Regions from separate parts of the Halobacillus sp. K22 genome, predicted to be linked through region 1. Evidence: a T-box and tRNA genes for the amino acid it is inferred to sense, from the RefSeq annotation. Region 1 holds a T-box; the other holds one or more tRNA genes.
What was found. A T-box is a leader RNA that pairs with one kind of tRNA and senses whether it is charged. The one in region 1 lies ahead of ACTWPM_RS01495 (valine--tRNA ligase), so its partner is inferred to be a tRNA-Val.
Positions count from the first base shown of each region.

Region 2: it has a tRNA-Val gene. The T-box ahead of ACTWPM_RS01495 (valine--tRNA ligase) is inferred to sense a tRNA for this amino acid. The anticodon was not compared.

Region 1 covers NZ_JBQQCN010000001.1:289,316-296,921, reverse strand. The annotation lists gene ACTWPM_RS01520 (uroporphyrinogen-III synthase) at 1-269, shown strand, start outside; gene hemB (porphobilinogen synthase) at 286-1,263, shown strand; gene hemL (glutamate-1-semialdehyde 2,1-aminomutase) at 1,293-2,576, shown strand; gene spoVID (stage VI sporulation protein D) at 2,709-3,734, shown strand; gene ACTWPM_RS01500 (hypothetical protein) at 3,731-3,919, opposite strand; T-box leader at 4,021-4,255, shown strand; gene ACTWPM_RS01495 (valine--tRNA ligase) at 4,316-6,958, shown strand; gene ACTWPM_RS01490 (bifunctional folylpolyglutamate synthase/dihydrofolate synthase) at 7,016-7,606, shown strand, end outside.
Region 2 covers NZ_JBQQCN010000018.1:65,982-73,587, forward strand. The annotation lists gene ACTWPM_RS13570 (methyltransferase family protein) at 1-278, shown strand, start outside; gene ACTWPM_RS13575 (hypothetical protein) at 699-1,013, shown strand; gene ACTWPM_RS13580 (TIGR04104 family putative zinc finger protein) at 1,471-1,770, shown strand; tRNA gene ACTWPM_RS13585 (tRNA-Val) at 1,906-1,978, opposite strand; gene ACTWPM_RS13590 (alpha/beta hydrolase) at 2,221-2,946, shown strand; gene ACTWPM_RS13595 (2'-5' RNA ligase family protein) at 2,984-3,499, shown strand; gene ACTWPM_RS13600 (GNAT family N-acetyltransferase) at 3,505-3,927, shown strand; gene ACTWPM_RS13605 (DUF421 domain-containing protein) at 4,036-4,713, shown strand; gene ACTWPM_RS13610 (MBL fold metallo-hydrolase) at 4,693-5,604, opposite strand; gene ACTWPM_RS13615 (hypothetical protein) at 5,627-5,929, opposite strand; gene ACTWPM_RS13620 (hypothetical protein) at 5,996-6,211, opposite strand; gene ACTWPM_RS13625 (DUF1360 domain-containing protein) at 6,208-6,543, opposite strand; gene ACTWPM_RS13630 (hypothetical protein) at 6,732-6,962, opposite strand; gene ACTWPM_RS13635 (CotY/CotZ family spore coat protein) at 7,153-7,606, shown strand, end outside.

The sequences.
Region 1 (7,606 bases):
CGCTACTATTGAAAGAGCATCAGAAAAAGCTTCGTCAATTGATCAATGATCATGAGATTGATGCATTAACATTCACAAGCCCATCCACTGTCCAGGCCTATTTTGCTATTATGAGAGGCATGCCCGACACGGGCCGGGATCTTCCGTGTTTTTGCATAGGACCAACGACCGCCAGTCAGGCAGAGTATTTCGGTTTTAGAAATGTTTTATTACCCGAGCATTATACAATGGAAGATATGGTGGAGAAGATGGTGCAATTTTTTTCATAAGAAGGGAATCGATACTATGTCAGATTTAGATTTCAAACGCCATCGTCGTCTGCGGCGGACAGCGTCTATGAGAGCATTAGTGCGGGAAACGCATTTAAGGAAAGACGATCTTATCTTCCCCATTTTTGTAGTTGAAGGAGAAGGGATTAAGAATGAAGTAGCTTCCATGCCGGGGGTTTATCAAGTGTCACTTGATTATTTAACGGAGGAGATGAATGAATTAACTCGTGTAGGTGTTCGTTCTGTTATTGTTTTCGGGGTGCCGAATGAAAAAGATGAAGTAGGCAGTCAGGCTTATCATGAAGAAGGAATTGTTCAAAGATCCATCCGTCTGATTAAAGAAGAAGTTCCTTCATTAACAGTGATTGCAGATACATGTTTATGTCAATACACAGACCATGGGCATTGCGGCATAGTTCGTGAAGGAGATATCGATAATGATGAATCGCTTAAATATATTACTCAGACTGCTGTTACTCAAGCAGAAGCTGGAGCGGACATTATTGCACCTTCCAATATGATGGATGGATTTGTTGCTGCTATTCGAAAAGGATTGGATGAGGCTGGGTACAGCCAGATCCCAATTATGTCCTATGCAGTAAAATATGCTTCCTCATTTTATGGTCCTTTCCGAGATGCGGCTCATAGTTCTCCTCAATTTGGCGATCGAAGAGCCTATCAGATGGATCCATCGAACCGTTTGGAGGCGATTCGTGAAGCAGAATCGGATGTAGAAGAAGGTGCAGACTTCCTTATTGTAAAACCAGCACTTGCTTATTTAGATATCATGCGAGAAGTAAAGGACCGCTTTAATCTGCCACTTGTTGCTTACAACGTGAGCGGAGAGTACTCTATGATTAAAGCTGCCGCTCAAAATGGCTGGGTAAATGAGCAGGAAATTGTCCTTGAAAAGCTTACAGCTATGAAGAGGGCAGGCGCTGATCTCATTGTTACTTACTTTGCTAAAGATGCAGCAAAATGGCTGGATCAATAGACCACGAATTTCAGAAAGGATGAGTCGTTATGAAACAATTTGAACGCTCTTCAGCTGCTTACCAAAAAGCTGTGGATTTAATGCCGGGTGGAGTTAATTCTCCGGTAAGGGCTTTTAATTCTGTAAACATGGATCCTATATTTATGGAAAAAGGACAAGGGTCTAAACTTTATGACCTTGATGGAAATGAATTTATCGATTATGTACTTAGTTTTGGCCCATTAATTCTAGGGCATGCGGACGAAAAAGTAGTAGAGTCTTTAAAAAAAGTGACAGAACAAGGCACGAGTTTCGGTACTCCTACAGAAATTGAAAACCATCTAGCTGAGTTAGTTATTGAACGTGTACCTTCCATTGAGATGCTGAGAATGGTGAACTCAGGTACTGAGGCAACGATGAGCGCCCTGCGTGTTGCCCGTGGATACACAGGTCGTGACAAAATTCTAAAATTCGAAGGTAATTATCATGGCCATGGTGATTCTCTTCTCATTAAGGCTGGTTCTGGTGTTGCCACTTTGGGACTGCCTGATTCCCCTGGTGTTCCAGCATCCATTGCTCAAAATACGATTACGGTTCCATATAATGACTCAGAAAGTGTACGCTATGTTTTTGAGCAGTATGGAGATGACTTGGCTGCGGTAATTATTGAGCCTGTATCAGGGAATATGGGGGTTGTGCCTCCTAAGGATGGTTTCCTGCAGGAACTTCGCGAGTTAACGGAGGATAATGGCACTGTACTGATCTTTGATGAAGTAATGACTGGATTCCGTGTCGGCTATCATAGCGCACAAGGTCACTTTGGTGTTACACCGGATATGACCTGTCTTGGGAAAGTAATTGGTGGCGGCTTACCTGTAGGAGCATATGGAGGAAAACGTAGTATTATGGAACGAGTAGCTCCTGTAGGGGACATTTATCAAGCAGGTACTCTATCTGGGAATCCATTAGCCATGACGGCAGGTTACGAAACGGTTTCATCCATGACTGAAGAAACTTATAAAGGAATCAATCAAAAAGTGGACCGGTTGATAGAAGGATATGAGAAAGCGGCAAAAGCAAATAACATTCCACTGACGGTTAACCGGGCAGGATCTATGGTTGGGTTCTTCTTTACGGATGATCCTGTAGTAGATTTCGCAACCGCAAATGCTTCTGATCTAGAAATGTTTACAAGATATTATCAAGGGATGATTGAAGAAGGGATCTATCTTCCTCCTTCCCAATTCGAGGGTCTCTTTCTATCAACGAAGCATACAGAGCAAGATATAGAAAAAACAATAAGGGCAGCAGAAAAAGTATTTGCTTCTCTATAAATATGGAATTATACAAGGCATGGCCGTCTCGGGCCATGCCTTTTTCTAAACCCTCCATGTATATAAACTCAGTTACCGCATAAGGTGGTAATAGAGGCTTGTGCTTATTATATATTGGGAGGGGCAAATCCATTGCAGAATAAACAAAATGTATTTTCATTTTATCTAGACGAAGCGATATGGTTTAAGGAAGGACAGGGAGTTAGAGAACTAATTGGTATTTCACTTGAGCCTGAAATCGTCATTGAGGAAAATGGAGATGAAGTCCGTTTAAAAGGAACGGTTGACCTGGCGGGAGAATATGTACCCCACCAATCTGATCATAAATACGAAGAGGCTGTTCCGCTGCAGTCAGTACGGACAATGGATCATGTGGAATCAGGAGAGGAAGGGGTCTGTTACTTTTCCCATTCATTCCCGGTAGAAATCACGGTCCCGGTCGAACGAATTTCAAGCCTCGAAGATGTTCTCATTGATATAGAAAGCTTTGATTATGAACTTCCTGCGAATAACCAGCTAAGACTGCATGCTCAATTGAATATTAATGGAGTCGAGCAAACAGCAAATGCCGGAGCTAATTCGGATACGTTTGATGAGTCGGCAACGCTTGGTCCGATTGATTATAAGGAAGAACGCAAGGAACAAGAAAAACCTGTTGTCCCTGAAAGGGAAGCCCCTGTGGTTCAGCTGACGAATCGGAATGATCAGGCAATCCAGGATGTAGAACTAGAACAAGAGCCACAGCCAGAAGAAGAAGGAAGATGGCCTCATAAAAAATCGCAGAATTTTGCAGAGTTCTTTGGTCATGATAAAAAAGAAGAAACGCTTGATGTTTCATCTGACAGTACTAGTGTATGGCATGAAAATATCGTGGAAGAAAATGTGAGCGCTTCTTCATCTTATACGGAATCCTCAGTTAAAGACTCGGAGAAAAAGGAGGAAGCTCCCGGCGGACTTGATGGAATTAAACAAATATTCAAGCATTTGTTTCCTAACCGTGAAGAGACTTACTCTCAAATGAAAATGTATATCGCTCAGGAAGATGAGACGCTTGCTTCTATCGCTGAAAAATACGAGGTTTCCATTCACCAGTTAGAGAAAGCAAATGATCACAGAGACGAGGTTTCCCCCGGCCAAATTGTTTATATCCCGAATTAAATCCATTTATAACGAAAAGCAAGAAAAACTCCGACAATTATCCCTAATAAGAAAACGTCAAATGTTGTAGGGAAAAAGATTGTCCGGATACATTGAAAAACCAGAATAGGCAGTAATGCCTTCTCGAATACAAATAAACAGGTACGGCACCACGGTGGGAGACGATAACGATATAAGCGGCTCAACGTCCATCAACCTCCTTTCATTTGCATATTCGCGTTTTTTTCACAAACAGTTGACTAAAACAATGATTTCTATATACAATATGTAATAGAAGTATTATACGTGAAATGCCGTGACAGGGAAGAGTACATGGACATAGCCTTCAGAGAGGAAAACGTGTGGTGAGAGTTTTCCAGGATCTGTGTTGATGGAAAGTCACCCTTGGAGCAGCTTCTTTGAACGAAGAGTAGAAGAAGCCGGTTAGAAGCCGTTATTTTTTCGAGTGTACAGATATGGGCTTCATGTAATTTCTGTAAATTAAGGTGGTACCACGGAATTAGATCTCTTTCGTCCTTTTTAGGATGGAAGAGATTTTTTTTATTTTATAAAAACAGATAATAAAAGGAGGAAGATCCATTATGAATCAAACAGATCTTTCAATGCCCACTAAGTATGATCCAGCAGCCGTTGAAAAGGATCGCTATCAATACTGGGTGGACGGTAAGTTTTTCGAAGCGTCAGGAGATAAGAATAAAGAACCTTATACCATTGTAATTCCCCCGCCGAACGTTACAGGTAAATTACATTTAGGACATGCTTGGGATACTACTCTGCAAGATATATTAAGCCGTGTAAAGCGCATGCAGGGCTATGATGTCCTCTGGTTGCCTGGAATGGATCATGCAGGTATTGCAACACAGGCGAAAGTAGAGGCTAAACTTAAAGAAGCCGGAACTTCCCGCCATGAATTGGGCAGAGAGAAATTCCTAGAGAAGTCATGGGAATGGAAGAAAGAATATGCCCAATTTATTCGCACTCAATGGGAAAAGCTTGGTCTAGGTCTCGATTATTCACGCGAACGATTCACCCTTGACGAGGGTCTATCCGAAGCGGTAAAAGAAGTGTTTGTTAAGCTTTATGATAAAGGTTTAATTTATCGAGGCGAATATATTATCAACTGGGATCCTGCTACTCGTACGGCTCTTTCAGATATTGAAGTGGAGTACGAAGATGTACAGGGAGCCTTTTACCATATGCGCTATCCTCTGAAAGATGAAGAAGGCGGAATCGAGATCGCAACGACCCGGCCGGAAACGATGTTGGGGGACACGGCTATTGCTGTGCACCCAGAGGATGAACGCTACCAGAACTTGATAGGTAAAAAGGCTATTCTTCCGATCGTGGGAAGAGAAATTGAAATTGTGGCAGATGATTATGTAGATATGGAATTTGGTTCAGGTGCTGTTAAAATTACCCCGGCCCATGATCCAAATGACTTTGAAATTGGAAATCGCCACAATTTAGAGCGTGTCCTCATTATGAATGAAGATGGCAGTATGAATGAAAATGCAGGAAAATACCAGGGTATGGATCGATTTGATTGCCGTAAGCAGATCGTCAAAGATCTTCAGGCAGAAGGAGTTCTTTTTGAAATTGAAGAACATCTTCACTCTGTCGGTCATTCTGAACGTAGTGGCGCTGTTGTGGAACCGTATCTCTCTACTCAATGGTTTGTGGATATGAAACCGCTGGCTGAAGCCTCCATAGATTTACAAAAAGGGGGGGACAAAGTTCAATTTGTTCCCGATCGTTTTGAAAAACCTTATTTACACTGGATGGAGAACACTCGTGACTGGTGTATTTCGCGGCAGCTTTGGTGGGGTCACAGAATTCCTGCCTGGTACCACAAAGAGTCAGGTGAGGTTTATGTAGGGAAAGAAGAACCGAAAGATCCGGAGAACTGGATACAGGATGAAGATGTTCTTGATACGTGGTTCTCCTCTGCTCTTTGGCCATTCTCCACTATGGGGTGGCCGGATGAAAAAAGCGAAGATTATAACCGCTACTTCCCGACTAATGTATTGGTTACCGGCTATGATATTATCGGCTTCTGGGTTAGCCGTATGATTTTCCAATCCATTGAATTTACAGGCCGCCGTCCTTTTGAAGATGTTCTCATCCACGGGCTTGTTCGTGATGCAGATGGACGTAAAATGAGTAAGTCACTTGGGAATGGTGTAGATCCTATGGATGTAATTGATAAGTATGGGGCAGACTCGCTTCGATATTTCTTATCGACCGGATCATCACCTGGGCAGGACTTGCGCTTCCACTGGGAGAAAGTAGAATCAACATGGAATTTCGCTAATAAAATTTGGAATGCTTCCAGATTTGCATTGATGAATATGGGCGATTTAAAGTACGAGGATATTGATTTATCTGGTGAAAAGTCTGTAGCCGATCAGTGGATTCTGACTCGTTTAAACCAAACGATTCATCAAGTTACACAAAATATTGATAAATATGAATTTGGTGAAGCCGGTAGGCAGCTGTACAACTTCATTTGGGATGATTTTTGCGATTGGTATATTGAAATGGCCAAGCTTCCTTTATACGGGGAAGACTCGGCAAGAATTCATACCACAAGATCAATTTTAGCCTACACACTTGATCAGATCATGCGAATGCTGCACCCGTTTATGCCATTCATCACTGAAGAAATCTGGCAGCACCTGCCTCATCAGGGGGACTCCATCACGCAGGCCTCGTGGCCAGAAACACGAGATGAATTTCATAATGAGCAAGCCGTTCAAGAAATGGATCGTCTCGTTTCCATTATCCGTTCAGTTCGTAACATTCGAGCAGAAGTAGATACTCCGATGTCTAAAGAAATTCAGTTAATGATTCAGGCGAAGGACGAGGATGTAGTAAGTGAACTTGAAAAGAACCGTGACTATCTGGATAAGTTCTGTAATCCAAGCGAATTGACTATTGCGACTGACCTTCAGGCTCCTGAAAAGGCTATGTCCTCTGTTATTACAGGAGCGGAACTATACCTTCCGTTAGCAGGCTTAATCAATATTGAAGATGAAATCAAACGACTGGAGAAAGAATGGAAAAAATGGGACCAGGAAGTTAGTCGTGTTCAGAAGAAACTGGCTAATGAAGGGTTTGTAAAAAAAGCTCCAGAACATGTTGTAGAAGAAGAACGAGAAAAAGAGAACGATTATTTAGATAAGCGTGCTAAAGTCGAAGCGCGAATCGAGGAATTAAAAGCATAATTGAAGCTGGAGGGTATTCTTATGAGTACTCTCCTCTTTTTGAAAAGAGGGACGGACATGTCAAATTATCAGGAAGCCATCCAATGGATTCATTCTAGAGAGAAATTTAAAGTCAAACCTGGATTAAAGCGGATGGAGTGGATGATGGATCAACTGGATCACCCGGAGAGGAAGCTGAAAGCTATTCATGTGGCCGGCACAAATGGAAAAGGTTCAACAGTTACGTATTTAAGTAATTTGCTTCAAGCGCAAGGGTTCGAAGTAGGAACGTTCACTTCACCCTATATTATCAGATTCAATGAACGGATCAGTCTCAATGGAGAAGCTATCCCAGATGGTGAGCTCGCTGATTTAGTAGAAGATATTAAACCTCTGGCAGAAAAGCTGAAAGCTACCTCTCTCGGAGAACCGACAGAATTTGAAATTATTACGGCAATGGCTATGCTTTATTTTTCCCAGAAAAATTTGGAATTTGTATTGTTTGAAACCGGTCTTGGTGGGCGTTACGATTCTACCAATATCCTTCAGCCGCTTTTATCCGTAATTACAAATATCGGTCTTGATCACATAAATGTTCTGGGGGATACACTTGAGCAGATCGCTTACGAAAAAGCCGGTATAATCAAAACCAATGTACCACTAATTACT
Region 2 (7,606 bases), on a different contig from region 1:
ACCAATGGAAGAAAAACGTTGATAATAAAGGCGCTTTATATACAGGAGGCCTATTTAAATACTCTATTCATATAAATTATTTCGGGGATTTTGTATGGGTAACAGGATTTGCGCTGATGACGAGAAATGCTTGGTCGATTATCATACCTGTTATTTTATTCGTTTTTTTCGTGTTCATAAATATCCCAAAGCATGATGAGTATTTAAGAAAAAAGTACGGGAAAGCATTCAAAGAGTACGAAAATTCGACTAAAAGATTCATTCCATTCATCTATTAATATACAAGAAAAAAGTGTTAAACCTTACAGGGTCAGAAGTAGGAAGGGTTAATAAGAAATATGTAAAAGTACACACTCATAGATAAAAGGGAGCAGCTAATGCTGCTCCCTTTTATCTATCACAAACCAACCTCGCCTAAAGCGTATGTCGCATGTTCTATACTTAATCCTTCATAACTCAGTACACTCAGTCTCATCTGACATAATGCACTATTTTAAAGGTTAAGAGTTTTTTTCTTTTTTTTCTGTTTAAAGATATTTTTCAATTGTGGAAATTTGTCGAAAATTATGGAAGTATAGGTAGTTAATACTAACAAAGCAAGGAGTGGTACATTGGTACATCAATTTAACTATCGAAATCAAAAAGGTGTCACATTAAAGACTGGTTTTTGGTGAAATAAGTTAGTTTCGGGGGGAGTAATGTTGAAAAAATTATGTAACATGTGGACGGATGACCGTGAAACATTAGGGATCGTTGAATGGGAAGATGAGGTGTTTGGTACGTGTTTCCGCCCAATAAAGCTCTCCGATAAAGAATATGGAGGTTTTAAACTAATCGGTAAACGCTGGTACACCACCTACAACGGAGCACGAGAGTTTTTTCGGCATAAGACAAACAATCTAAGAATAAGTGGAAGAATGAGAAAAAAGGACCTGGGCTCAATGAATTATGTTGTAAGAAAGAGACATAGAGATACCTATAACATAACAGAAAAAGGCACTGGCTCTAAATGACCAGTGCCTTTCTTAATAATACTTACTTTATCTAAGTTTTAAAAGAAAAAACCCCACCCTTTAATTGAAGGTGAGGCCACACCTTTGAATAATCTTTCGCAGCGGGCATGCCCAATGCATTGTGAAAGGTTCAAAGATAAATTAAGTCTAACATTCTCAATTTCACCATCCAAATCATAAATACTATTTTCAAAAAGTTTTTTTATAGATGGTTTATTTTATATGCTAATCTCCGTGTAGTCCTAAGGATTTTGCAAATCGTCTATAACAAAAAAACCCTATCCCTGCTCTGGATATGGATCCTAATCTCTTCGCACTTATTGCTACTGGTAACCAACCAATTTCAAAGGATGCAGCTGGTAGCCATAAAGTTAATCGTCCAGACAATACATAGTGAAACCTTCTTTTCAGTTAACCGTATATACACTAATACTATAGTTTTAAAGGAGTTTTACATATGCCTAAATGTAGTAATTGTAGGAACGAATGGTCATGGACCACTTGCATGAAAATGGGTTTCAAATTTCAAAGAGGTGTGGCATGTGAATTCTGCGGTGAAAAACAATACCAGACTCAAGCTAGTATGAAGAAAACTTCTCTATATAGCATGAGCCCTCTATTACTATTACCTCTGCTTATAATCCTGGATTTGTCAGTCTCGCTGTCCCTCGGTATTTTCCTCGTTCCACAGTTAATTGTTATAGCCATGTTCCCTTTTACACTTGAGTTATCTATGGAGGAAGAACCTCTTTGGTAGTTTGTGTTCGTTTATTTGTAAAACCGCTTTAGTATTGAACGGGTCTTTCTATTGTATGTGAAAAGTTATAAAACAGAAAAAGACGCTACAACCCGCTCTGGATACGGATCATAACGCCTTCGCACTTTGTATGGATGATTCCGATTGGGCTCGAACCAACGACCTCCACCCTGTCAAGGTGGCGCTCTCCCAGCTGAGCTACGGAATCGTATGTAATAAGATGTCGTCTGACAACTAATAATATACAACGTAACCGAATCCGTGTCAACAGAATTTTAATTATTTATGAAGCTCATGTAAATATCCTCTAAATATCCCATTTATCAAGCGCTTTCTTCGTCTTCTCCACTTTTTACATCATTATATGATAAAATAGTTATGGTACGTTTATGTACAGAAGGCAGCGGGAATTCCTATAGGAGCTTATTTGCATGTTAGGAGGTGGTCGGCATGGGTAGAAAAGGATCCATGACTGAATATACAATTAATAGCAGCTATCTAGATGAAGAAATGACACTAAAAGTGTACACCCCAGAAAATTTCTCCCCCTTGTATAAGTACCATTTCTGTATTATGCAAGATGGTAATGATTATTTCCAGCTTGGGCGTGCGGCCACACTGAGTGATGAACTGCACGGTGAAGGAAAGATTGAGAATACCATTTTCATTGGTATTCATTATCGAGACAAGTATGATCGTCAGGATAAGTATCATCCGGACGGAAAGAAACAATCGGCATATGTGAATTTCCTTATCCGTGAAGTGGTTCCGTTCCTTGATGAAGAGCTGCCTGGTTATCATATGGGCAGTGGTAGGACGCTTGTCGGAGATTCGCTTGCTGGAACAGTTTCATTCATGACAGCGGTGAAGTTTCCGAATGTATTTGGCAATGTGATTATGCAGAGCCCTTATGTGGATGAACACGTGTTTGAAGTCATCAAGTCTGCGAAGGATCTTTCTTCATTAACCATTTACCACACCATTGGTGATCAGGAGTATGATGTGGAGACGACGGAAGGTGCAAGGAAGAACTTCCTGCAGCCGAACCGTGACTTGAACAATTACTTAACTGGACGTCCTTGCAGTTACACGTTCCACGAGCTTGAAGGCGATCACACGTGGGGGACGTGGCAGAAGGATTTCAAACGCGCTTTGTTAAATATTTTTGAAGTCTAAAAAAGAAGTGAATTTAGAATCAGGAGGGGTATTTTCCATGAGATACGGTATTGCAGTATTTCCATCAAAAAAAGTACAAGATGTCGCGAATTCTTATCGTAAACGCTATGACCCGCACTATGCTTTGATTCCGCCGCATATTACCCTGAAAGAACCATTCGATGCGGAAGAAAATGAGATTGAGGAGAAAATCATTCCAGAATTAAAACAAATTGCGAAAAACACGGAGCCTTTTTCCTACGGGATCTACAAAGTGAGTTCGTTTTCTCCGGTAACGAATACCATTTACTTGAAAGTGGAGCCTTCGGAGGAGATTTTCGATCTGAATGATAAGCTTCATACAGGCAGCCTTCCTGAGAAGAAAGATTTTAAATTCGTTCCTCACATTACGATTGCTCAGAAGCTTTCGGATGATGAGTTTTTCGATGTATACGGAAGCTTAAGCATGAACAAATTTGATATTCAGGACAACATCGGCCGCTTCCAGCTTCTTTATCAGCTGGAGAACGGTGCCTGGAGTGTGTACGAAACCTTCCGTCTCGGGGAGGGATAAACGAATTGGAGATCAAACAAGTTGCAAGTCCACAAGAGAAAGACGACGCGTTTCATGTACGACGCGCCGTCTTTGTTGACGAACAAAACGTGCCAGAGGATTTAGAGATCGATGAACACGATGATACTGCCGTTCACCTGGTCGGTTATGAACAGGATGAACCTGTAGCTGCCGCCCGCCTGCGATTCGTCGGCGACTACGGAAAGCTTGAACGCATCTGTGTAAAGCGTCCTTTTCGAGGTAAGAAGTATGGTAAAGAAATGATCCTCTTTATGGAATCCCTCATTAAAGATCATACCTATCAGGCCTCGAAGCTGAATGCCCAGACCCATGCGGAAGCATTCTATGAATCGTTAGGCTATAAAACGGTTTCTGATGAATTTATGGATGCCGGCATCCCGCACGTCACGATGACAAAATCACTATAATCGAAAAAACCTGCCAGTCCACTCGGGATTGGCAGGTTTTTTTCGTTTAGATTCCTTCCTCTTTGACCACAATGAAGGATAATGAATCGACGAGGATTGTGATCATATATGGAATACCTTCAAATTACCGCGGAAACTTTATTCGGTTTCCTGGCTTTATTTATTCTCACTAAAGTATTGGGAAAAACACAAATCACTCAAATTACCGCGTTTGACTTTATCGCTGCTCTTGTATTGGGAGAGCTTGTCGGAAACGCCTTATATGATAAGGAAGTCGGAGTCCTTGATATTGGCTTTGCGGTGCTTTTGTGGGGAGTTCTCATCTATATTACCGAAATTGTTACGGAAAAATATAAATCAACCCGTGGCCTGTTGGAAGGTCGTCCATCCTTGATCATCTACAAAGGGAAAATCGACCGCGAGCAGCTAAAGAAAAGCAAGCTGGATATTAATCAGCTGCAGCACCTGCTGCGCGCGAAGGACGTGTTTTCGGTACAGGAAGTGCAGTATGCAGTTTTGGAAACGGACGGCACCGTATCGGTGTTAAAGTCTTCTCAGTACCAAAACGTAACCAAAGGGGATATGAATCTGCCTCCTGAAACTGTTCCGCTTCCACGAACGCTGATCAGCGATGGTGAAGTGATCTGGGACAGTCTCGAGGAAATCGGCCAGAATGAAGCCTGGCTGAAGCGCCAGATTCAATCTCAAAATTTTAATTCACCGGCGGATGTGCTCTACGCTGAATATAAAGAAGGCGAGCCGCAATTATTTTTGATCGGCTTCTAATGCAGTAAAGATGAAGCGATGGTTCTGAATTTTATGGACCGCCCTCCCCTGCTTCACTAAAGCCGTAGCATAAGCCGTTACGGCCGTGCGGTACAATAACCACTGGGACAGCTGAGGAGCTTTTACCCCATAGTGTTCACACATGGCGGCAACGAGTTCTTCATGGCTGATCCCTTTTTCATATGCCTGAATAAAGTCTTCCATCGTATCCAGGATATCTTCGTGATAATCGATATTCGTTTGAATGGTAGCCGATGCATCCTGCTCCAGCTCTCCGTGGCCGGGCACGTAGCCGTCGCACGAGATGGTAAGCAACCGGTTCAGACTCTTGAGCGTGCGGTCAGCATCGGTATTGTAAGGTATCTTATGCTTATGTAAGGTATCTACTCCAAAATAACTGTCAGCTGCAAAGAGAATTCCGTGCACACGAAGGGCAAGCTGATGATAGCTGTGTCCTGGGAGAAGATACGTCATTCCTTCAATGGCTCCAGCCTGAAACGCCCCCTCCTCGATCACTTCATCAATCGTAATCGCGGGACCCTGCAGAAATTTGTTCTGCAGCTCTTCTAGCGGATCATTGCCTCCGAATAAATACAGAGGCTCAAGACCCGGATACTTCAGCACGGCTTCTTCAAAGACAGGTGCGAGCGTATAGACATCGTAATTTTGCTGAATATAAGCTGCTCCACCGTAATGATCGGCATGGGCATGCGTAATAAAAAGGTGCGTCAATGGAAGCTCGCGTTCGTTCAGCTCCTTGAGCACCTTCTTTATGGAGGAACGATCAAGGCCGGCATCTATCAGCAGGCCGTCTGTTCCCTTATGGATGTATCCGATATTAACAGAACCGCTATAGTAATAGCAGTTTTCATCGATGGGATGAAAAGACACGTGATCAACTCCTTTAGCTTTTCTAAATACTTTCGCTAAAGTGTTTCCCTTTTCCTGTTACATCGGAATATACTTTTTCATGAGCTGGCTCGGCTTGTTGGCGCGGGTTCTTCTCTGCATGCATCTCTTTTGAAGTAAAAAGCTTGCGGCTCATTTCCTGATATTCGAGCCGATCTTCCTCTCGCGACTGCTTCTGCTCTTTCAATCTGTTATCAAGCGTAGCTTTAAAAATTTGTTCCAGCATAAAGGGTGAGCGTTCGGTTTGGATCGTACGATCGTGATAATCCTTATATTGATAATGGTTAATCGGCAATATATATCCCATCATGAATCCTCCTCATCTGTAGACCCATACCCTTTTTTCTTCTCCGGTATACCGTACACCCATCTTTTATTCAAAAAAACGTTCGACTTTTCCCATCTGCTTATTCAAAAAGCGTTCCATATCGGTCATCCGTTTGGAAAAGCGACGGTCCCAAGCTTGAATGTCCTTATCCCAGCCCTGGAACTTCTTTTCAGGCTGTTTTATAATTCCAAAATTTTTCGAAGTTTCTACATTAATCTCCTTTAAAACTTCAAAGATTGTTTTATCTTTTTTCTCACTCATGAGAGCTTTTCACTCCATTTGTAGAGAAGCGATTGTAAACCAGCAATGGCCAGGATCAGCACGAGAAAATAACCATAAGGCATATAATAATATAGTAGGAAATTAATAAGCGCCGACCATACACCAACACACCAGTGACAGCTCAGGCCCTCTCCGATCCAGCCATTCGGTACTTCCCATTCTTCCTTCTCCCCATTTTCCACCTCGACCACTTGTGTATGAAAAAAAGGTTTTCTCATCCATTCCATAATGAAATCATCGACTATCAGCCGTGTCAGCCGGAAGCTTGCAAGCCCCAGCAGTAATAACTCGATCCATGTAATACTCTCCATTTCTCAGCCTCCCATAACATGGTATTGGAAAATCTCTGTATTAATTTATTCAACGAACTTCCTTATCTCTACAAGCAATTTCACTACTACAGGAATACTTATGAACATCCCCAACCAGTGAAGACATTCTAAAACTCCATAAAGAAAAAGCCACTACGCTGCTCTGTAGTGGCTGATGATCTATTCAATTAAATCCAGGAAAATCCGCCCCGGCTGCTGGAAGATTCATCGTGGCGATCTTTTGATTCACCAGCTACCTCATCTTTTCTACGGCGACCTCCGAAAAATGGATCTACACGGTCGTTACGGTCGTGATGATCTTTCCGGTCATGGTGTTCTTTACGCTGAGGTTCAATAAATACATTTTCAGCTTCAATTACAAGGTCTTTCACGCGAATGACCCTTTTCTTCTCAGACATGCTATTCATCTCCTTATTCGAATTCACTGTTACTCTATGCGTTTGTCTCTATGGAGTATGGTCTAATGCCCATATTTGAGAAAAAAGATACAGAATTCAGGAAATATGACAAATGCCCACACCGTCAAAGGGTCAAAACATATTCTAGTAAAGACAATACGTCAATTCGTATGGAAAGGGGAAAATAAATATGAGCTGTGGTAAAAAACATGATAGTGGCTCTTGCGTCATTGATATCCTTAAAGATATCGTTGATGCTCAAAATGATGTCATCCACGAATGCATGACGAGCTGTGAGCAATCCATCGCTGATCTATTAGGGGATACCGGCGGAGGTTCTGGATTCGATACGGTTCCGGTTATTCTTTACTGTAAAGATGGCTGCAAACCTTTTAAAGGATACGGTTCGAAAAGAAGTGGAGATGACTGCGAGATTAGAGGAAGCTTCTTCTTCCGTGTTAAATCCGTAGATCATGACGGATGTGCGGTGGTTGAGTTATTGTTCGCTGATAATCATCATCACAACAATGTAGGAGGAGCAGACGAATCTTCTGATGGGTACCATCATCATCATGGATTTGATCCGAAATCTCCAGCTGACCAAAGCTGCAGAAACCTGCGCGCTTCCGGCATCTGTATTACGG